Regions from separate parts of the Polaromonas sp. LjRoot131 genome, predicted to be linked through region 1. Evidence: predicted binding sites of a transcription regulator. Region 1 holds the regulator's gene; each other region holds the start of a gene.
The links. The regulator sigma-54, encoded in region 1, starts transcription at its own class of promoters, with help from an activator protein. The targets are predictions, from matches to a motif close to TGGCANGNAANCTGCTTT.

Region 1 (7,642 bases):
CGACTGCAGCACTGCGCTCACGGTTTGTCTGGCGAATCGGTCGGCGAATCGGCACCCGCTCCGCCGGCCGGCTTGCCGCGCGCCGAGCCGGCCACCATGTCGAAGCGGAACAGCCGGCATTCGATCGGACCGTTCCACATGGGCACGCGGCGCGATTCTTTCAGGCGCATCTTGCCGGGCAGCTTGAGGTCAGGCGTCAGCACGTGGGCCGTCCAGCCCGCGTAGTTTTTCTTCCAGTGCGCGGCCAGCTGTGGAAAGAAGTCGGCCGCTTCCTCGCCCCAGGCGTTTTGCGCCTGCTCGCGGCCGGGGTTGGCCGAGCGGTCGCGCGAAGTTTCGAAGGCGGGCTCTTCGCGGCTGTCGCCGCCATCGGGGTTCAAGGGCTGGCCGAACTCGTCGATGGGCTGGTTGCGGTGGTCGTGCTGGACGTCCCGGCTTTGCTGGCGCCGCTGGTCGCGGCCCTGCACACCGGTGATGCCGGCCACACCGGCCACGTCGATGCGCTCGCCATAGGGCGGGTTCACCAGCATCACGCCCGAGGGCGCGGGCGGCATGCGCTGCAGCGCGTCGCCGCCGCGGAATTCCACCGCGTTGGCCACGCCGGCACGCTCGGCATTGCGTTCGGCGAAGTCGACCATGCGGAAGGACACATCGCTGCCGAACACCGGCGCCGTGGGTTCGGTGATGGCGGCCTCGGCCTGGTCCAGCAGGCCGTCCCACACATGGCCCTGGAAGGGCAGGTATTTCTGGAAGGCGAAACGGCGGTTGATGCCGGGCGCGATGTTGCAGGCGATCTGCGCCGCCTCGATGGCGATGGTGCCCGAGCCGCAGCAAGGGTCGTAGAGCGGCACGCCGTCCTTGCACAGCTGGTCCCAGCCGCTGGCGGCGATCATCGCGGCGGCCAGGGTTTCTTTGAGCGGCGCATCACCCTTGTCTTCGCGCCAGCCGCGCTTGAAGAGCGGTTCGCCCGAGGTATCGATGTAAATCGTGACGGTGTCGGTCGTCAGGTGCACATAGACGCGCACGTCGGGCCAGCGCGTGTCGACGCTGGGCCGCACGTCGTCGAACTTGGCGCGAAAACGGTCGGCGATCGCATCCTTGATCTTCAGTGCCGCGAAGTTCAGGCTTTGCAGCGGGCTGTGCTGGGCGGTGATCTCGACCTTGAAGGTCTGCTTGGGCGTGAACCAGATTTCCCAGGCCACGTTGGCCGCGGCGTTGTACAGGTCTTGTTCACTGCGGTACTGGTTGTGCTGCAGCTCGATCAGCACGCGCTGTGCCAGGCGGCTGTGCAGGTTGAGCTGCAGCGCGTCGCGCCAGGAAGCCTGCAACTGCACGCCGGCGCGCCAGGCCTTGCCGTCGATACCGGTGACGCGCTTGACCTCGGTGGCCAGCAAGGTTTCAACGCCCGCGGCGCACGGTAAAAATAACTGGAGCTGGTTCATGTCGGATTCTTCAAAGGACTGCTGGAAATTCGATTATCGGGATGCCGGGCAAGGCGCACGGAGCGCAGGAACCGGAATGCACTTGCGGTGCATGAGGATTCCGGGCACCGCGCAACGCCGCCATGCGCCCGAGAATCGGAGTTATAGCGATTTGCGCAAATTAGCTGGGGCGATGCGCAGCGCCTCGCGGTACTTGGCCACGGTGCGGCGCGCGCATTCAATGCCCTGCTCCTTGAGCATTTCGGAAATCTGGTTGTCGCTGAGCGGCTTTTTCAGGCTCTCGGACGAGACGAATTGCTTGATCAGCGCGCGCACCGCGGTGCTGGAGGCGTTGCCGCCGGTTTCAGTGCCCAGGGCGGAGCCGAAGAAGTACTTGAGCTCAAAGGTGCCGAAGGGCGTGCCCATGTACTTGGCGGTGGTCACGCGCGAAATCGTGGATTCATGCAGGCCCAGCTCGTCGGCGATCTCGCGCAGCACCAGCGGGCGCATGGCGAGCTCGCCGTGCGTGAAGAAGTTTTTCTGCCGCTCGACGATGGCGCTGCTCACGCGCAGGATGGTGTCGAAGCGCTGCTGGATGTTCTTGATGAACCAGCGCGCCTCCTGCAGCCGTTGCTGCAGCGCCTGGCCGCCCTGGCCCTTGTGCTGCTTGAGGGCGTTGGCGTAGATGTCATGCACGCGCAGGCGCGGCATCACGTCGCCGTTGAGCGAGACCTTGAAACCGCGGCCCGACTTCACGACGATGACGTCGGGCACGATCAGGTTGCGCTCCACGTTCACGAAGCGGCGGCCGGGTTTGGGGTCGAGACGGCCTATCACGGCGATCGCGCCCCGGACGGCGGCTTCGGTGAACCCGCACAGGTGCGACAGGCGTTTCACGTCGCGTTTGGCCAGCAGCTCCATGGGCTGCTTGCACATGGCGATGGCGGCGCGGGTCTCCTCGCAGTCCTTGCAGTCCAGCAGCTGCAGGCCCAGGCATTCGGCCAGGTTGCGCGCGCCCACGCCGGCAGGCTCCATGTGATGCAGCAGCTTGAGCGCCATGGCAAAACGCTGCTCGAGGTCCTCGGCCTGTTCCAGGTCGTCGCCGGCCAGGCCCGCCGCGAGCGAGGCCAGGCTGTCTTCGAGGTAACCGTCGTCGTTGAGCGACTCGATCAGGAAATGCAGGGCCGCGCGGTCTTCTTCGGACAGACGCAGGCCCAGCGACTGGCGGTGCAGGTGGTCTTGCAGCGACTCGTGGGCGCCGGTCAGGTCGGAGGCCTCGGTGTCGCCCTCGTCGTTGTTGTTCTTGCGCGCCGGCGCATCGCTGCCCCATTCGCTGTCGTCGGGCGTGGTTTCCACCGTGCCGTCGCCTTCCCAGCTTTCCTCGAGCTTGGGCTCCGCGCTGACCTCGGCATCGGCGGGGGCCGAAGTCCCGGCATCCTCCGCGCCGCCGCCCGTCGAATCCGCCGCGGATTCAAACTCGCGGCTGTCCTGGCTGACCGGCGTGTTGAGGTGCTCCAGCCCGAACTCTTCGCGCACCGCCGTTTCTTCGGCCACCTCGAGAAACGGGTTTTCGTCGAGCATCTGCTCGACTTCCTGGCTCAGCTCAAGCGTCGACAGCTGCAACAGCCGTATCGACTGCTGCAGCTGGGGCGTCAGCGCAAGATGCTGCGAGACGCGTAATGACAGGCCTTGCTTCATCTCAAAGATTTCTGACGGGAGAGCAGAAAGAGTTCAAGCAGGGGCCGCGGAACTGGCTTTGCCAGGCCGCAGGCGCCGCCCCCTCGGGGGGGAGGGAGCTACACGAAGTGAGCGACAACAGGGGGAGTGTCATCCTACATCTTGAAGTGTTCACCGAGATAGACGCGGCGCACATCGGCGTTGTTCACGATCTCGGAGGGCGTGCCCTGGGCCAGCACGTGGCCGTCGCTGATGATGTAGGCGTGGTCGCAGATGCCCAGCGTCTCGCGCACGTTGTGGTCGGTGATCAGCACGCCGATGCCGCGCGACTTCAGGAAGCCGATGATGCGCTGGATCTCGATCACGGCGATCGGGTCAATGCCGGCAAAAGGCTCGTCAAGCAAGATGAAGCGCGGCTGGGTGGCCAGGGCGCGCGCGATCTCGACGCGGCGGCGCTCGCCGCCCGACAGCGCCGGCGCCGGCGAATTGCGCAGGTGGTCTACCCGCAGGTCCTGCAGCAGGCCGTCCAGCCGCGACTCGATCTCGGCACGGCCCAGCGGCTTGCCGTTGGTGCCCAGCTGCAGTTCGAGCACGGCGCGCACGTTTTCCTCCACCGTGAGCTTGCGGAAGATCGAGGCTTCCTGCGGCAGGTAGCTCAGGCCCAGGCGGGCGCGCAGGTGAATCGGCATGTGCTCGACCGACTGGCCGTCGATGGAAATCTCGCCCGCGTCGGCGCGCACCAGGCCCACGATCATGTAGAACGAGGTGGTCTTGCCGGCGCCGTTGGGGCCCAGCAGGCCCACGACCTCGCCTTTTTGCACGGCCACCGAGACGTCCTGGACGACCTTGCGGCTGCCGTAGGATTTTTGCAGCCCTTGCGCAACGAGGCGGCTGGGGGTGGCGGCGGGGGCCGCCGAAGTGTCAGTCACCACATCCATCTGTGAAAGGTTCTTTCTAGTTCTTTTCAGTGCCCAGCGTGGTGCTGGGGCGCAGGGCGGCGGGCGGGGCCGCGGGTACGCTGGCCGGGGCCGACGCGGCGGCGCGCGGCGACAGCATGGCGCGTATCCGGCCGCTCGGGTTGGCGGCGGTCTTGTTCTGCGCGCCGCCGTCCACGGTGAAGACGTCGGTGTTGTTGTCGTAGACGATCACGGCGCCGGTGGTTTCATCCACCAGGGTGGCGCCGTTGTAGCGGCGCACCACGGCGCGCGTGATGAATTTGACGAGGTCGGCGCGGCTGTCGTATTCGATGCGCTCGCCTTCGCCTTCGATGTATTCGTCCACGCCGTCGCGCTTTTTCCGGTAGAAGGCCAGCTTGCCGGGCGCCGCGATGGAGACCGCCTGCTGGTAGCCCTCGGGGTCCTGCATGACGTCGACCCGCGCGCCGCGCACGATGGTCGTGCCCTTGGTGATCACCACGTTGCCGGTGAACACGCTGGTCTGCTTGAGGTCGTCATAGCGCAGGGCGTCGGCCTCCGCGTTCATGGGCTTGTCCCGGTCGGCTTTTTCAGCCCAGGCCGGAAATGCCGCCCCCAGCGCCAAAGCGGCCGGCAGGATGAGGGAATAAAGGGGGTGTTTCATAAGGCACGAATCTTGCTGCTTTGGGGTTCGGCCATTGTAGCCATGCAAGCTGCGGGAATGGCTTGCACGGGGAATATTAGGGGCATAAAAAAACCCGCCTGGAATGCGGCGGGTTTTTGGGCGGCGGGCCGTTGCGGCCCCGGACGCCTTATTTGGCCTTGCCGCGCGACTGCGCGATCAGCGCGTCCGTGACCTGCAGGGCGCGGGTCATGCTCTGGGCCAGGGTGGCCGAGGTGTAATAGCGCCCGGCAATGCCCAGGGCCGGCACGCCGTCGACCTTGTAGATGTCCTGCAGCTGCGTGGCCTTGCGGGCCTTGGTGGTGACCGTGAAGGAGTTGTACATCTCGACGAACTTGGCCTTGTCGAGGCCTTGTTTCTCGGCCCAGGTGGTGATGGAGTCGGCATTGGCGAGCGCAAGTTTTTCCACGTGGATGGCGTAAAACACCTTTTTGTGGAGCTCCTCGACCTTGCCCATGGCTTCCAGCACGTAAAAAAGACGCTGCTGGGGTTCGAAATCAGGGCGGAAGGCCACCGGCACGCGCCGCACGGTCACATCCTTGGGCGCCTGCTTCATCCAGGCCTCGAGCTGCGGCTCGAAGGCATTGCAGTGTGGGCAGCTGTACCAGAAGAACTCGACCACCTCCACCTGGCCCGCGGGGACCTCGGTGGGCGCCGGCTTGTCCAGCGTCAGGTAATCGGCGCCGTCCTTGAAGGCCCTGGCCTGGGCTTGCGCCAGCGAGGGCAGGGCGATGCCGCCCAGGGTGGCGGCGGCAGCCGAAGCGGCTGTAAACGAAAACTCACGGCGTTGCATCAGATTCTTCTCCTGGTATGACGGAAATGGTGGGTAAACCGCCCCTCCGGACGGCAGCCCTCAAGGTGCGGGGCACAGGGGTTTGTACACCCGCGTCGTGAAAAGTTCAGCTTATCGGCGGTCGGGGTTCAGCGCTGTACGCGGACCAGCGCGGTTTCGATGGAATTGTTGTCCAGCCGTTCCTTGGCCTTGTCGGCGTCTTCCTTTTTATCGAAAGGCCCGAGGCGCACGCGGTACACGGTGCGGCCGGCCTGCTCGCGCTCGGTGACCTTGGCCTGCATGCCCAGCAGCAGCAGCTTGGCGCGCTGCTGTTCGGCGTCTTCGGGCGTGCGGAAGGCGCCGGCCTGGATGAAGTAGCTGAAAGGGTCCACGCCCGGGCTGGACGACAGGCCTTCGACCTTGGCCTTGGCCAGGTCGCCCAGCGGGTCGGCCGCGGGGGCCGGCTTGGCGGCGGCGGTTTTAGCGGGCGCCGAAGCCGCGGCCTTGGAGCCGGCGGACGGGTCGGGAACGGCGACACTGGGCGTTTCGGCGGGGCCTTGGGCAGGCGCCGGCGGCTTGGGCTGGTTTTTGCCGGCCAGCGGCGCGTTCGGGTTCCAGTCCTTGTTCTTCTTGGCTTCCGCGGCATCGCTGTCGGGGTTGCGCGCCTGGCTCTTGTTCATGAAAGGCACGGGCACCTTGGTGATGTAGACCGCCACGGCCAGCGCGGCGCCCAGGCCGATCAGCGCGCCAATCACCAAACCCAGCAGGGTTCCGCCTTTTTGAGTGTTCATTCCCTTGCCCACGTTCATTGTCTTGTCCTGAAAATTAGGGTGCTGCCGCCTGCTTGCATTACATCTTGCGCGGGGCGCTCACGCCCAGCACCGCGAGGCCATTGTGCAACACCTGCGCGGTTGCCGCGACCAGCGCCAGCCGGGCGCGCTTGACGGCCTCGTCGTCGACCAGGATGCGCTCGGCATCGTAATAGCTGTGGTAACTCGCCGCGAGTTCGCGCAGGTAAAACGCGACGTCGTGCGGCGCCAGGCCGGCTGCCGCATTGGCCAGCATCTCGGGGTATTTGGCGAGCAGCAGCATCAGTGCCTGGGCTTGGGGGCTGTCCAGCGCCGACAGGTCGGCCGACTTCAGGCTGGCTTCGTCGCCGCCCTGGCCGGCCCAGGTGGTGAGGATGGAACAGATGCGCGCATGCGCGTACTGCACGTAGTACACCGGGTTCTCGTTGTTCTTGGCCAGGGCCAAGTCGATGTCGAAGATGTATTCGGTGTCGGGCTTGCGGCTCAGCAAAAAGAAACGCACGGCGTCGGCGCTGGTCCATTCAATCAGGTCGCGCAGCGTGACGTAGCTGCCGGCGCGCTTGGAGATCTTGACTTCTTCGCCGTTGCGCATCACGCGCACCATGGTGTGCAGCACGTAGTCGGGGTAACCCTGCGGAATGCCCTCGCCGGCGGCCTGCAGCCCGGCGCGCACGCGGGCGATGGTGCCGTGGTGGTCCATGCCCTGGATGTTGATCGCCTTGCCGAAGCCGCGCTCCCATTTGGCCAGGTGGTAGGCCACGTCGGGCACGAAATAGGTGTAGCTGCCGTCGCTCTTTTTCATCACGCGGTCTTTGTCGTCGCCGTAGTCGGTCGACTTCAGCCACAGCGCGCCGTCCTGCTCGTAGGTCTTGCCGGCGTTCTTGAGCCTGGCCACGGTGGCATCGACGCGGCCCGAGCTGTACAGGCTGGACTCGAGGTAGTAGTTGTCGAACTTGACCGAGAAGGCTTTGAGGTCCAGGTCCTGCTCATGGCGCAGGTAGGCCACGGCGAACTGGCGTATCGAGTCCATGTCGTCCACGTCGCCCGAGGCGGTGAATTCGCGGTCGTCCGCGCTGACCGTCTTTTTCGCCAGGAAGTCGGCCGCGATGTCGGCGATGTAATCGCCGTTGTAGGCCGACTCGGGCCAGCCGGCGTCGCCGGGCTTGAGGCCTTTGGCGCGCGCCTGCGTGCTGCTGGCCAGGGTCTGGATCTGCACGCCCGCGTCGTTGTAATAGAACTCGCGCCACACCTGCGCGCCCTGGGTGGCGAACAGGTTGCAGATCGCATCGCCCAGCGCGGCCTGCCGGCCGTGGCCCACGTGCAACGGCCCGGTCGGGTTGGCCGAGACGAACTCGACGATCATGCGCCGC
Region 2 (7,642 bases), on a different contig from region 1:
GCGCCATGTCCACCGAACTCGGCCAGGCCCTGGGCCAGACCGTCATCATCGAGAACCGGCCCGGTGCCGGCGGCACCGTGGGAACGGGCTATGTCGCCAAGTCGGCGCCCGACAGCGGCACCATGGTGCTGGGCGCGGCCAGCCACAACATCGCCGGCACGCTTTACACCAAACTCAGCTACGACCCGCAAAAAGACTTCGCCCCCATGGCGCACATAGGCACAGCCGACTACGTGCTGATGATCCACCCCGACGTGCCGGCCAAAACCGCCGCCGAGTACATCCGCTACGCCAAGGCCAACCCCGGCAAGCTCAACTACGCCACCGCCGGCGTCGGCAGCGCCACGCACCTGTCCATGGCCTACTTCAACGGCCTGGCCGGCATCGATGTGGTGCACGTGCCGCTCAAGGCCACCGGCGAGGCGATCAACGAAGTGATCTCGGGCCGCGCGCAGGCGGTGATCGCCGCCAGCATAGGCGCGCTGGCCTTTGCCAAAGACAGCCGCATACGCCTGATCGGCGTGACCTCGCCCAAGCGCTCCAAATACCTTCCTGATGTCCCCACCATCGCCGAAAGCGGCCTGCCCGGCTACCAGTTCGACTCCTGGTTCGGCCTGCTGGGCCCCGCCGCCACACCGGCGGCCGAGGTCAACCGTGTCAACGCGGCCATGGCCAAGGTGCTCAAGGACCCCGTGGTGCTGGAGCGCCTGGACAAGCAGGGCATCGAGCCGCTGGCGATGAACAACGCCGACTTCGCGAAGCTGCTGGCGGTCGATTACAAACGCATGGCTGAAGTCGTAAGAGCCTCAGGCGCCAAAGTCGAATAAGAGCCGTCCACAAAACCCTCCTGGCGTTGTTGCGTCGCCTTGCCAGGACCGCTTCGCTGGGCTTTATGAACGGCTCTAGGGCCTCAGCGCCCGGCGATCGCCAGCTGCTCGACCAGAAAATCCACAAAAGTCCGCACGCGCAAGGACAAATGGCGCGCATGCGGGTACAGCAGGATGAAGGGCCGAGAGCTGCCGCCGAACTGCGGCAGCAGCTCGACCAGTTCACCGCTCTTCAAGTCCTTCTCGAGGATGTAGCGGTAGGTCTGCACCAGGCCGGCGCCGCTGCGCGCCAGGGTTGCCACGCCCAGCACGTCTTCCGTGCAGCAATAACTGCCAGGCGTCGCGAGGTCGAGGTCTTTGCCGTCAACCTGGAAAGTCCAGGGAATCCTGCGGCCCGTGCTGGGCAATTCAAACTGGATGCACTCGTGCTTTTGCAGGTCTTCCAGCGTTTTGGGTTTCCCCGCGCGCTTGAGGTATGAGGGTGTAGCCGCCAGCACCAGTTCGGCGTCTTCGAGCTTGCGCGCGATCAGGCTGGAGTCGTCCGGCGCGCGCCCGCGTATCGCGAGGTCATAGCCCTCGTCCGCGAAATCGATGTTGCGGTTGCTCAGGTGCACGTCGAGCTGGACCTGCGGATAACGTTTGCGAAACAGCGGCAGCAAGGGCAGCACGCGGTAATGTGCATAAGGCGTCGGCATGCTGATGCGCAACAGCCCGGCCGGCGCGGCCTGCCCGCCCGTCACCTGGCGCTCGGCATCCACGAGCTGCGACAAGGCCTGGCGGCACTGCTCGAAATACACGCGGCCGTCGTCTGTCAGCCGGATTTGCCTTGTGGTGCGCACAAAGAGGCGCACGCCCAGCCGCTCCTCCAGCCGCGACACGGAACGGCTGACCGCCGCCGGCGTCACACCGGCCGCCGCGGCGGCGGCGGTAAAGCTGCTGAGCTCGGCCGCCAGGCAAAACAGCTCGATGCTGCCCAGCAATAAATCATCGAATTTGCGCTTCACGGCATCCCCTCAGTGGCGCATTGATTACGCCATGTATCAAGTAATTTGTGAAAATCCATATTTATCTTCATGGACAGCATAAATATAGTTCATCTCACCGGGAAGGAACAAGCAATTCACCCGGCCGGCACGGGACCACCGCGCCGCCCATCCAACCCACTGAAGGACGATTGCAATGAGCAACAGCAACAGCAACAACAAAACCGTCGTGATCACCGGCGCCTCGAGCGGCATCGGCTTTGCCCTGGCGGAAGCGTACTTAAAACGCGGCTACAACGTGGTCGGCAATGCGCGCAGCAGCGCGCGGCTGGAAGCAGCCGCCGCCAAGCTCGGCAACCCTGCCAACTTTGTGGGCGTCGAAGGCGACATCGCAGAGGCGGCCACCGCCAAAAAACTGTTTGCCCATGCGATCGCCAGCTTCGGCAAGGTCGACATCCTGGTCAACAACGCCGGCATCTTCAATGCCAAGCCAATCGTCGACTACACCGAAGAGGAGCTGGACAGCATCGTCGGCACCAACCTCAAGGGCTTCTTTTATCCCTCGCAGCAGGCCGCCGCGCACATGGCGAAAAACAGGCAGGGCCACATCGTGACCATCACCGCCAGCATCGCGATACAGCCCAGCATGAAAGTGCCGGCGCTGCTGCCCGTGCTGATCAAGGGCGGCCTCAATGATGCGACCCGCGCGCTCGCGCTGGAACTGGCCTCGTCCAATGTGAAGGTCTCGGCCGTGGCGCCCGGCATCATCGCCACCCCCATGCACAGCCCCGACGAAGGCACGCAGTCCTTCCTCAAGACCCTGTCGCCTTCGGCCCGCATAGGCGCGACCCAGGACGTCGTCGACGCCGTGCTCTACCTGACCGACGCGCAATACACCAGCGGCGTCGTGTTGGCAGTCGACGGCGGTGCGTCGGCCGGCACCTGGTAAGCCTCCCCGCTTTCTTTCACCCAACCCCAGGAGTTTTCGAAATGCCTTACGTCAATATCCGTATCACCCGCGAAGGCGCAACGCCCGCGCAAAAACTGCAGCTGATCCAGGGCGCGACCGACCTGCTGGTCCGTGTGCTCAACAAAAACCCGGCCACCACCTTTGTCATCATCGACGAGGTCGACACCGACAACTGGGGCGTCGCGAGCGAGAACGTGACCACGGTCCGCAAGCGCGAAGCGGCCGCGAAAGCCGCGGCGGGTTAAGCCCCGCGCACGGCCGAGCACGGCCGCCCAAGATGGAATAGACTCCGCTTGGCCGGCGGGTCCGCGGAGACACGGACCCGCCGGTGCATGGCATGATTCATGCATCATCCTTTGCAAGACGGAAGTCGCACGAAAGCGGTTTTTGTTTCGGGGAGCAAGCCAGACGCCTCATCAAGGGCGCAGCTGCTGACGAAAGTTTTGATACATGACCTGGTCCCTCATCGCGCGCGATTCATCGGGCGCGTTTGGCGTGGCGGTTGCCAGCAAATTTTTTGCTGCGGGCGCACTGTGCCCGCACGCGCGCAGCGGCGTGGGCGCGCTCGCAACGCAGGCGCTGGTCAACCCGCTGTATGCCGCACCGGCATTGGACGCCCTGGCCCTCGGCCAGTCGCCCGCCGACATCATCAAACGTTTAACCGCCGCTGACGAAGGCCGTGACCATCGCCAGCTTCACCTGATAGGCGCAAGCGGCCAGGCCGCGGCCCACACCGGCAGCGCCTGCATAGACTGGTGCGGCCACAGGGCGGGCGTTGGCTACTCCGTCGCCGGCAACATGCTGGCCGGCCCGCAGGTGATTGAAGCCACCGCCGTGGCCTATGAGGCCAATGCCGGGCTCCCGTTTGCCGAGCGCCTGATCACCGCGCTGGCGGCCGGTGAGGCCGCGGGCGGCGACAAGCGCGGCAAGCAGGCCGCCGCACTTTTGATTTACACCACGGAAGACTACTGCGCACTGGACCTCCGCGTGGACGACCATGCCGAGCCCCTGCAGGAACTGCGCCGCCTTTACGACAAAAGCCTGGAGCGCTACCAGCCCTTCAGCACCTGCCTGCCCTCGCGCCACAGCCCGGCGGGCATCACCGATCGCGCGGTGATCGAGGCCGAGATCACACGCTTTCACGCCCGGCGCAGCGGAGCCGCCGAATGACGGCTTTGCTGGAGGTGAGTGGCCTGCGCACCAGCTTCAAGCTCGAAGGCGGCGGTGAATTCGCCGCGGTGGACGGCATCAGCTTTTCGGTGGAGTCCGGCCGCACACTGGGCATCGTCGGCGAATCGGGCTGCGGCAAAAGCGTGACTTCGCTGTCCATCATGGGCCTGCTGCCCAAGGGCCAGGGCCGTGTTTCCGCCGGTTCCATCCGCTTTGAAGGCACCGACCTGGCCACGCTGGGCCCGGACGCCATGCGCGCGCTGCGCGGCAACCGCATGGCCATGATCTTCCAGGAACCCATGACCTCGCTGAACCCGGCCTTCACCATAGGCGACCAGCTGATTGAAGGCATACGCTGCCACCGCGACATCGGCGCGGCGCAGGCCAGGGAGCATGCCATCGCCATGCTGCGCCGCGTGCGCATTCCCTCGCCCGAGCAGCGCATCGACGAATACCCGCACAAGCTTTCGGGCGGCATGCGCCAGCGCGTGATGATCGCCATGGCCCTGGCCTGCGAGCCGCAGTTGCTGATCGCCGACGAACCCACCACCGCGCTGGACGTCACCATCCAGGCCCAGGTGCTGGACCTGATGCGCACGCTGCGCGAGGAAACCGGCACCGCCATCATCCTGATCACGCACGACCTGGGCGTGATCGCCGAGCTGGCCGATGAGGTCGCCGTGATGTATTCCGGCAGGATCGTGGAGCGCGCGCCCGTGGGGCGCCTGTTTGTCGAGCCGCAGCATCCCTACACCATAGGATTGCTGGGCTCCATCCCCAAGCTGCACCTGGCGCAGGACCGGCTCAACGCGATTGAGGGCCAGGTGCCCACACCCATGACACGCATGGACGGCTGCCGCTTCGCGCCGCGCTGCCCCTTTGCCGTCGATAAATGCCGGCAGGAAGCGCCGCCGCTGATGGACATGGGCGAAGGCCACGAAGCAGCCTGCTGGCGTGCACCGCTGGAGGCCGGTATGGCGACCCGCCGCGACACCGCCGCTGTAGCCAGCGAGGTGGCACCGTGAGCGCGCTGCTGAAGGTCGAAAACCTGGTCAAGCATTTCCCGGTGCGCCCGCACCTGTTCAGCCGCTCCAAGGCGGTCGTGCATGCGGTCGACGGGTTGAACTTCGAGTTGAACACCGGCGAGACCATGGCGCTGGTCGGCGAGTCGGGCTGCGGCAAATCCACCGTGGGGCGGCTGGTGCTGCGCCTGCTGGACGCGACCTCGGGCCAGGTCTGGTTTGACGGCGAGGACCTGATGGCGCTGCCCGCCGGCCGCCTGCGCGCCAAGCGCCGCGAGCTGCAGATGATTTTCCAGGATCCGTATTCCTCGCTGAATCCGCGCATGACGGTGGAGCAGGCGCTGACCGAGCCGCTGGCCCTGCACGGCCTGGCGCGCGGCCGGCACCGCGAACGCGCCGCCGAGTTGCTGGACCTCGTCGGCCTGGCGCCGCAATACCTGCAGCGCTACCCGCATGAGTTTTCGGGCGGCCAGCGCCAACGTATCGGAATTGCCCGGGCGCTCGCCGTGGAGCCGCGGCTCATCGTCTGCGATGAAGCGGTGTCGGCGCTGGACGTCTCCATCCAGGCGCAGGTCGTCAACCTGCTGCAGGACTTGCAGCGCCGCCTGGGCCTGGCCTATGTGTTCATCGCGCACGACCTTGCGGTGGTCAAGCACATCGCCTCGCATGTCGCGGTGATGTACCTCGGGCAGATCGTCGAATACGCCGACAAGCAAAGCCTGTTCTCCCAGCCGCGACACCCGTACACGCAGGCCCTGCTGTCGGCGATTCCGGTGCCCGAGCCGGGCCTCAAGCGTGAGCGCACCCTGCTGCAGGGCGACGTGCCCAACCCCATCACCCCGCCTTCGGGCTGCCGCTTCAGGACGCGCTGCCCGCATGCGCGCGAGCGTTGCGCCGAGGAAGTTCCCGCATTGCGTTCGCAAGGCGGCCACGCCGTGGCCTGCCACTTCTGGGAAGAGATCAAGGCGCCGGCCGGCATCACCGGCGGTGCCGTCGTGAACGAGAGGCTGCTCCGGCTCCAGGCAGCCTTTCACGCGCAAGCGGCCTGATGGAGACCACGATGTCCATACACCTCCAGCTATCCCCGGCGCAAGACAGCCATCCGTCATCGCAACCGACAACCGCAAAGGAAGAACCATGAGCACCAAAATCCTGCTGGCCCTGACATTGGCCGCCACCGCCTGCGCCACACAGGCCCAAACCCTGCGCATAGGCCTGGCCGAAGACCCGGACGTGCTGGACCCGACGCTGGCGCGCAGCTTCGTGAGCCGCATCGTGTTTTCCTCACTGTGCGACAAGCTGGTCGACATCGATGAAAAACTCAACATCGTGCCGCAGCTGGCCACCTCCTACAGCTGGTCGGCCGACAACAAGGCGCTGACCCTGAAGCTGCGCAGCGGCGTGACCTTCCATGACGGCGAAAAATTCGACGCCGCCGCCGTGAAGTTCAACATAGACCGCCATAAAACCCTCGCGGGCTCGAACCGCCGCGGCGAACTGGCGCCCGTGACCACGGTGGACGTGATCGACGACTCCACGGTCAAGATCAACCTGAGCGCACCTTTCTCTCCGCTGCTCAGTGTGCTGGCCGACCGCGCCGGCATGATGGTTTCACCCAAGGCCGCGCAGGCCGCGCCCACCAATTTCGGCACCAGGCCGGTGTGCTCTGGCCCCTTCAAGTTCACCGAACGCGTGGCGCAGGACCGCATCGTGCTGGAACGCTACGCCGGCTACTGGGACAAGGCCAACATCCACTTCGACAAGGTCGTGTTCCAGCCCATCGTGGACGCCACCGTGCGCCTGGCCAACCTGCGCTCCGGCCAGCTCGACTTCATTGAACGCGTGGCGCCCTCCGACATCGCCTCCATCAAGGCCGACAAAAAGCTCGGCTTCTCCCGCATCACCGAGCTGGGCTATCAGGGCATCACCATCAACACCGGCAAGAGCGACCAGGCGCAAAAGAATCCGCTGGGCCGCGACCCGCGCGTGCGCGAGGCTTTTGAGCTCTCGCTGGACCGTGCCGGCATCGTGCAGGTCGCGATGGACGGCGAAGCCACGCCGGGCAACCAGTGGGTGCCACCCGCCAACAGCTTCTACGCCAAGAACGTCCCCATTCCCAAGCGTGACATCACACGCGCCAAACAGCTGCTGAAAGAAGCCGGTGTGCCCAACCCCGTTTTCACGCTGATGACGCCCACCACTTCTGATGCCCAGCGCGTGGCACAGGTGGTGCAGGCCATGGCCAAGGAGGCGGGCTTTGACGTGAAGATCCAGTCCACCGAATTCGCCACCTCGCTGAACCTGGCCGACAAGGGCCAGTTCGACGCCTATGTGCTGGCCTGGAGCGGCCGCGCCGACCCGGACGGCAACCTGTTCAGCTTCTACGGCTGCAAGCAGCCGCTGAACTACAGCGGCGAATGCCGCCCGCAGTGGGACGAATTGCTGAACCGTTCGCGCAACACGCTGGACACCGCCGGGCGCATCAAGGTGTTTGCCACGCTGGCCGCTGAAGCCGACAAGGTCAAGCCTGTTGTTTACCTTTTCCACCGCAACTGGCTTTGGGCCTACAACAAGAAAATCACCGGCATGCGCACCGTGCCTGACGGGCTGGTCCGCATCCAGGGTTTGAGGATGTAAAAGCAGGCCGCGCCCAACTCACATGCTCCAGTA
Region 3 (7,642 bases), on a different contig from region 1:
GGCCGCCGACTTCGCGCCCGCCCATGGCGTTGGGCTGGCCGGTCAGCGAAAACGGCCCCGCGCCGGGCTTGCCGATCTGGCCGGTGGCCAGGTGCAGGTTGATGAGCGCGGCGTTCTTCGCGGTGCCGCTGCTGGACTGGTTCAGGCCCTGGCAGTACAGGCTCAGCGTGGCGGCCGAGGTCGCGAACATCCTGGCCGCGGCGAGCAGGTCTTCTTTTTTGATGCCGCAGGTCTCGGCCACCAGGTCGGGCGTGTAGTCGCGTACCGTGGCCTTGAGCGCGTCAAAACCCGTGGTGTGCGCCGCGATATAGGCCGCGTCGGTCCAGCCCTCCCACAGCATGATGTGCAGCATGCCGTTGAAAAGCGACACGTCGGTGCCGGGCTGTATGCCCAGGTAGAGGTCGGCGATCTCGGCCGTGTCGGTGCGGCGCGGGTCGCAAAAAATGATCTTGAGCGCCGGGTTGGCGGCCTTGGCTTCTTCGATGCGCCGGAACAGGATGGGGTGCGCGTAGGCCGTGTTGCTGCCGACGATAAAAATGCACTGCGCATGGTTCACGTCGTCGTAGCACGCGGGCGGCGCGTCGGCGCCCAGCGTCTGCTTGTAGCCGGCGACCGCGCTGCTCATGCACAGGCGCGAGTTGGTGTCGACGTTGTTGGTGCCTATCAGGCCCTTGGCCAGCTTGTTGAAGACGTAGTAGTCCTCGGTCAGCAACTGGCCCGAAATATAAAAGCCCACGGCATCGGGCCCGTGGTCGCGGATGATCTGCGCAAAACTTTCGCTGGCGAAACCGAGCGCGCTGTCCCAGGACACCGGCTTGGGCGCTTCATGCCGGTGCTCGCGCCGCATGGGCTGCAGCAGACGCGTCTGCCGCGTGACGGCGGCCGAGGCGGTCAGCGCCAGCGTCGAGCCCTTGGTGCACAGGCGCCCGAAGTTGGCCGGGTGATCGGGGTCGCCGCGGACACCCGTGATCTGGTCGCCTTGCGATTCAATAATCACTCCACAGCCGACACCGCAATAAGGACAGGTTGATCGAGTATCAGTCATGGAGGTTTGGCGGCGCCTTCAAACTCACGCGGTGTGTGGGGCCTGCACGCTGAAGCTCTCGTCGCCCAGGGCGCCCGCAGAGGCGCCCGGGCCGGCCCGGGGCGGCTGCAGATCCAGCGCCAGCGTCGCCAGCTCGGCGGCGTCCAGGAAGACCTGGCCGGTTTCCACCTTGCAGCTGAACCTGGGGGTGCAGCCTTCGTCGGGCGCTTTGGCGCAGCCGTCGGCCAGGCCTATGGTCCAGTTGTGCAGGGGGCAGGCCACGCTGGTGCCGAACACAATGCCCTGCGACAGCGGGCCGCCCTTGTGCGGGCAGCGGTCCAGCAAGGCAAACACCTGGTCCTGGTCGTTGCGGAACACGGCCACGTCGATACCTTTCGCGCGTGAAACACGGCGCGAGCCGAGCACCGGGATGTCGGTGACCAGGCAGATTTTTTTCCATTCAGACATAGTGATCTCTCAATTCGGGCTTTGGGCGAGCAAGCGGTTAAGCGGGTGTGAGTTTTTCAAACTGGCGTGCGTCTACCGACGCTTCCTTCAGTTCGAACCAGGGATCCGGTTCACCGTCGAGCGCAAACTGGAGTTGCTCCCACAGCGCCTTGCGGCCTTCGTGGTCTTCCAGGATTTTTTTCTTCACGTAGTCCAGACCCACGCGGTTCACGTAGTGCACCGTGCGCTCCAGGTACCAGCCTTCCTGGCGGTAGAGCTCGCAGAAGGCGCCGGTGTATTCGAGGACTTCCGCCGCGGTCTTGAGCTTGGTAAAGAAGTGGGCGACTTCCGTCTTGATGCCGCCGTTGCCGGCGATGTACATCTCCCAGCCCGAATCGACGCCGATGATGCCGACGTCCTTGATGCCGGATTCGGCGCAGTTGCGCGGGCAGCCGCTCACGGCGAACTTGACTTTGTGCGGCGCGTACATGCGCCACATCGCGCGCTCCAGGTCCTTGCCCATTTGCGTGCTGTCTTGCGTGCCCATGCGGCACCATTCGCTGCCCACGCAGGTCTTCACCGTGCGCAGGGCCTTGGCGTAGGCATGGCCGGAGGGCATGCCGATGTCTTTCCAGACGTTCTGCAGGTCTTCCTTTTTCACGCCCAGCAAATCGATACGCTGGCCGCCGGTGACTTTGACGGTCGGGATCTTGTATTTATCCACCGCATCGGCGATGCGGCGCAGTTCGCTGGCCGTGGTCTCGCCGCCCCACATGCGCGGGATGACGCTGTAGGTGCCGTCCTTCTGGATGTTGGCGTGGCTGCGTTCGTTGATGAAGCGGCTTTGTGGGTCGTCCTTGGCCTGTTTGGGCCAGGTGCTGATCAGGTAGTAGTTGACGGCCGGGCGGCAGGTAGCGCAGCCGTTGGGCGTCTTCCACTCCATGAATTTGAAGGTGTCCGAAATGCTGAGCAGCTTGTTGGCGCGGATGGCGTCGCGCACCGCCTGGTGGCCGTGGTCGGTGCAGGCGCACATGGCCTTGAGCTTGGGCGTGGCCGAGTAGTCGCCGCCGGCCGTGAACATCAGGATCTGCTCGACCAGGCCGGTGCAGGAACCGCAAGAGGCGCTGGCCTTGGTGTGCTTGCGCACTTCATCGAGCGTGAACAGGCCCTTTTCCTTGATGGCCTTGCAGATAGTGCCCTTGTTGACGCCGTTGCAGCCGCAGACTTCCGCGTCATCGGCCATCAGCGCGGCCTTGTTCTGGCCTTCGTGGCCGGCGTCGCCGAGGTTGGATTCCCCGAAAATCAGCTTGTCGCGGATGTCGCTTACGCTGCGGCCGTCGCGCAGCAGCTTGAAGTAATAGCTGCCGTCCACCGTGTCGCCGTAGAGGCAGGCGCCGATCAGCTTGTCGTCCTTGATGACCAGCTTTTTGTAGACGCCGCCGAAGGGGTCGCTCATCACGATTTCCTCGGCGCCCTCGCCGCCCATGAACTCGCCGGCGCTGAAGAGGTCAATGCCCGTGACCTTGAGCTTGGTGGAGGTCAGCGAGCCGGAATAGCGGCCTATGCCGAACTGCGCCAGGTGGTTGGCTGCCACCTTGGCCTGCTCAAACAGCGGCGCGACCAGGCCGTAGGCGATGCCGCGGTGCGCCGCGCATTCGCCGACCGAATAGATACGCGCGTCGGTGACGGTCTGCATGGTGTCGTTGACGACGATGCCCTTGTTGCAGTGCAGGCGCATGGATTCGGCCAGCTGGGTGTTGGGGCGTATGCCCACGGCCATGACCACGAGGTCGGTGGCCACTTCGCTGCCGTCCTTGAACTTGATGGACTTCACGCGGCCTTCGTCGTTGCCGGTGAGCTCCTGGGTCTGCGCGCCGATCAGGAACTTGAGGCCGCGGTCTTCCAGCGATTTCTGCAGCAGCTTGCCCGCCACGTCGTCGAGCTGGCGCTCCATCAGCCAGGGCATCACGTGCACCACGGTGACTTCCATGCCGCGCAGCATCAGGCCGTTAGCCGCTTCCAGGCCCAGCAGGCCGCCGCCGATGACGACCGCCTTCTTGTATTTCTTCGCAGCATCGATCATCGCGTTGGTGTCGGCGATGTCGCGGTAGGCGATCACGCCCTGCAAATCCTTGCCCGGCACCGGCAGGATGAAGGGGTTGGAGCCGGTGCACATCAGCAGGCGGTCGTATTCCTCTTCGGTGCCGTCTTCGGCGCGCACCACGCGCTTGACGCGGTCGATTTCCACCACTTTTTTGCCGGCGTGCAGCGTGATGTGGTTGTCCTTGTACCAGTCCCAGGGGTTCAGGACGATCTCGTCCAGCGTCTGCTCGCCGGCCAGCACGGGCGACAGCAGGATGCGGTTGTAGTTGGGATGGGGTTCGGCGCCGAAGACGCTGATGTCATACAGGTCGGGGGCGACCTTGAGCAATTCTTCCAGGGTGCGCACGCCGGCCATGCCGTTTCCGACCATCACCAGTTTTGATTTTTTCATGGGGCTACTCCAGTGGATTCAATATTCAGGTGCAAACGTCATGCCACGGCCGTGCTGCGCAGGTCGCGCACGCACGCGTCCACGCGGCCTGTCTTCAGGGCTTGCAAGCCGGTCCGGCTTGTCGGAAACAAGGTGAAATTCATGATGCTCTCTCCCGGTCAACAGGGATCCGGGCATAAAACCCGGTATGAGGCACACCATCACGTACGTCGTTGTACGCAGGACCCGCAGTGCATTCGCTAAGGTCGGGCGCGTCGTTACGCCCGCAATGGCTAATGCAAAACTTGTGCCATATCATTGGCCTGCGATGCGCGCCGCCGGCTGCAACCGGCGCATGGCCCGTGACTTGCGTGGTGATTTACCCTGTTTTCCCTCTCAACCTATTGATTTGTATGACTTCCGCATTGGTAAACCTCAACGGCCCCGCCGGCGGCAATCCGCTGGTGCCTGACCTGGAAGCCGCCGGCATCCAGGTCCTGGCGGTCGTCAGCGAGCGCAGCAAACTGGTGCAAGAGGTGTTGCGCCAGGCGCCCGATGTGGTGATTTGCCACGATGCGCTGCCGGGTGAGGAGCTGTTCAGGCTGCTGCAGGTGGTGAGCGACACCGCCCCGTGCCCGGTGATCGTGTTCACCACCGACAGCGACGCCGCCAGGATCACGCGCGCCCTGGAAGTGGGTGTGCATGCCTATGTGGTCAACGGCTACGGCGCGCAGCGCCTGCGGCCGCTGATCCACCTGGCCCAGGCGCGCTTCCAGCGCGAGCAGGCCCTGCAGGAGCAGATCAAGGATGTCGCCAGCCGGCTGGAAGAGCGCAAGGTGGTGGACCGCGCCAAGGGCATCCTGATGCGCGCCCGCCAGGTGTCCGACGACGACGCCTTCCAGATCCTGCGCACCGCCTCCATGCACACCAACCAGCGCCTGGGCCAGGTGTCGCAGCACATCATCCATTCGGCGCGCTTTGCCGAAGACGTCAACCGCTCGGGCCAGTTGCGCATGCTGTCGCAACGCCTGGTCAAGCTGGCCCTGCTGCGGCTGGCAGGGGTGCAGACCGAGCGCGTGACCGAGTTGCTGAAGGAGTCGGTGCAGCGTATCGACGCCAACATCGCCGCCCTCGGCAAAAGCCTGTCGCAGCCCACTTTTGGCGACTTGCTTGGGCAGGTCACGGTGACCTGGACCCGCCTCAAGCCTGCCTTGCAGGAGAGCCCGGCCGCCGGCGAGATGGCGCATCTGGATGAGCTGGCCGAACTGCTGCTGCAGGAAGCCGAACGCATGACCGGCAGCCTGGAAAACGCGGGCGCCATGCCGCCGCTGCAAATGCTCAACCTGGCCGGGCGCCAGCGCATGCTGAGCCAGCGTTTCGCGAAATACGCGCTGCTCCAGGCCTTGGGCGGTGCGGCCCTCTCGCAGCGCAGTGAGGCGGGCATGGCCGAGTCGCAGGCGGCATTCGAGAAGGCGCTGCAGTACCTCAACGACATCCCGCTGACCAGCAAAGAGATCCGTGCGTCGCTCGACAAGGCGGCTGCAGGCTGGACGCAGATGTGCGCAGGCGCTGCAAGCATCGCCAAGGGCAAAGATGCCAAGCGCCTTGAAGGGCTGGCCACCGCCAGCGAGGAGTTGCTGGACGTCTTCGAGCAGCTTTCGGTGCAGTACGAGCGCAGCATGCAGATGCTGGTGGGTTAGGCCCCCGGAACAGTGCATTGTTGCAATGCACCAATGTCGGGCATTGAACTTGCTTACATTGGTGCATGGCATTTGATCTGGACATTGGCTTCGCAACCCTCGCAGGCCGCAAAAGCAGCAACGAGGATTTTTGCGCCGCCATGCTGCCCGAGCCCGGCCATGAGGGCATGGGCTCCATCGTCGCGATCGCCGACGGCGTGAGCACCGGCGGCATGGGCCGGGAGGCGGCGCAAACCACCGTCACCAGCCTGGTCCGCGACTACTACGGCACGCCCGAGACCTGGGACACCACGGTGTCCCTGGATCGCATCATCGGCGCGCAGAATGCCTGGCTGGCCGGCATCAACCGACGGCGCCAGCCGGCCGTGGGCCTGACAACCCTCACGGCGCTGGTGCTGCGCGGGCAGTCCTACACCCTGGCGCACGTGGGCGACTCGCGGGCCTATCTGCTGCGCGGCGGCACGCTGCAGCAGCTCACGCATGACCACGCGGTCAACCATCCCGATTTCAGGCACCAGTTGCTGCGCTCGGTGGGTGCCGAAGACCATGTGGTGGTCGACTACATGCAGGGCGACCTGCAGGTGGGCGATGTGTTTGTCCTCGTCACCGACGGCGTGCACGGCGTGCTGCGCGACGCGCGGCTGAAGGATTTCGCCGGCCTCCAGGAGGCCGGCGGCGCCCAGGTGGCCAGCCAGGGCCTGGTGGACGCCGCCCTGGCCGCCGGCAGCGACGACAACGTGACGGCCGTGCTGGTGCGCGTGCGCGGCCTGCTGGATGCCACCCTGCAGGACGTCACCCGCATCGCGCAGACGCTGCCCATACCGCTGCGCCTGAAGGTGGGCGACGTGATCGACGGCCTGGCCGTGACGGCCCCGGTGGCCGACAACGGCATCAACGTGCTCTACCAGGTGCGCGACCCCGTCACGCGGGTTCTGTATGCCCTCAAGACGCTGAACCCCGCCCGCTCGCACGACGAAGAAGAGCGCGCCATGCTGGCCCACGAAGCCTGGCTGGCCCTGCGCATGCAGTCGGGCAGGGCGGCGGCGCACCTGGTCAACCTCCATGAGCGCCTGCCGAACGGCCAGGAGCGCAGCGCGTTTTACCTGCTGTATGACTGGCACAGCGGCGAAACCCTCCAGCAGCAGCTGGACCGCCGCCACAAATTCAGCGTCGAGCAGGTGCTGGGCGTGGCCACCCAGGCGGCGCGCGCACTGGGCCGGCTGCACCGCCAGTGCGTGATCCACCGCGACATCAAGCCCGCCAACCTGCACCAGGGCGAAGACGGCGTGCTGCGCCTGCTGGACCTGGGTGTGGCGCTCAGCGGCCGCGAACCCGAAGCCATGCGCAAGCTGCACGCGGGCACGCCCAGCTTCATCAACCCCGAGCAATGGGGCTTCAGCGCCGCCGCCGCCGACGGGCCCGAGGAACTGCCAGACGCGCAAAGCGATTTGTTCGCGCTCGGCGTCACCCTGTACCAGCTGCTGACCGCGCGCCTGCCCTATGGCGAGGTGCTGCCCTACCAGGCCGGCCGCTACTACCGCGACCCCGTCGCGCCCAGCCGCATCAACCCCGAAGTACCGATCTGGCTGGACCACGTGGTGCTCAAGGCCGTGGCGCGCGACAAGCGCCGGCGCTTCGAAACCGCCGAGGAGCTGCTGCTGGCGCTGGAGCGGGGTGCTTCGCGGCCGCTGACTGCGCCGCAGGGGACGCCCTTGATTGAGCGCGATCCGGTGATGTTGTGGAAGTTGTTGTTGGCGGTTAGTGTTGTGGTGAATTTGTTGTTGATTTATTGGTTGTTGTTCTTGCCTCGCTAAGGGGCCGGTCTTGCTCCGGCGGCGCGCGCTCTTCTGAGGGCGGTTGGCCGGGGGTTGCCCGGCAGCAAGTAACTTTCTTTTGCTTCGCCAAAAGAAAGTCACCAAAGAAAAGGCGACCCGCAGTCTGGGTCCCTACGCTTCGCTACGGGCAACCTGCGGTGCTCGACTACGGCGGGGTCTCGCG

Region 2: ACSQ27_RS02185 (DUF1028 domain-containing protein) is a predicted target of sigma-54. The motif match lies at 3,114-3,131, and genes of this name have one in related genera.
Region 3: nirB (nitrite reductase large subunit NirB) is a predicted target of sigma-54. The motif match lies at 4,240-4,257, and genes of this name have one in related genera.

What each region holds. Positions count from the first base shown of each region.
Region 1 is NZ_CAXUPF020000004.1:291,183-298,824, reverse strand. Features, by position in the region: gene ACSQ27_RS18975 (THUMP domain-containing class I SAM-dependent RNA methyltransferase) at 18-1,439, opposite strand; gene ACSQ27_RS18970 (RNA polymerase factor sigma-54) at 1,581-3,116, opposite strand; gene lptB (LPS export ABC transporter ATP-binding protein) at 3,251-4,033, opposite strand; gene lptA (lipopolysaccharide transport periplasmic protein LptA) at 4,050-4,673, opposite strand; gene ACSQ27_RS18955 (thiol:disulfide interchange protein DsbA/DsbL) at 4,822-5,484, opposite strand; gene ACSQ27_RS18950 (SPOR domain-containing protein) at 5,613-6,254, opposite strand; gene argS (arginine--tRNA ligase) at 6,313-7,642, opposite strand, start outside.
Region 2 is NZ_CAXUPF020000001.1:458,417-466,058, reverse strand. Features, by position in the region: gene ACSQ27_RS02205 (tripartite tricarboxylate transporter substrate binding protein) at 1-827, shown strand, start outside; gene ACSQ27_RS02200 (LysR substrate-binding domain-containing protein) at 911-1,831, opposite strand; gene ACSQ27_RS02195 (SDR family NAD(P)-dependent oxidoreductase) at 2,007-2,759, shown strand; gene ACSQ27_RS02190 (2-hydroxymuconate tautomerase family protein) at 2,801-3,025, shown strand; gene ACSQ27_RS02185 (DUF1028 domain-containing protein) at 3,231-3,950, shown strand; gene ACSQ27_RS02180 (ABC transporter ATP-binding protein) at 3,947-4,975, shown strand; gene ACSQ27_RS02175 (ABC transporter ATP-binding protein) at 4,972-6,021, shown strand; gene ACSQ27_RS02170 (ABC transporter substrate-binding protein) at 6,110-7,609, shown strand; gene ACSQ27_RS02165 (ABC transporter permease) at 7,632-7,642, shown strand, end outside.
Region 3 is NZ_CAXUPF020000001.1:2,124,185-2,131,826, reverse strand. Features, by position in the region: gene ACSQ27_RS10045 (nitrate reductase) at 1-1,045, opposite strand, end outside; gene nirD (nitrite reductase small subunit NirD) at 1,070-1,492, opposite strand; gene nirB (nitrite reductase large subunit NirB) at 1,530-3,965, opposite strand; gene ACSQ27_RS10030 (type IV pili methyl-accepting chemotaxis transducer N-terminal domain-containing protein) at 4,358-5,644, shown strand; gene ACSQ27_RS10025 (protein kinase domain-containing protein) at 5,710-7,458, shown strand.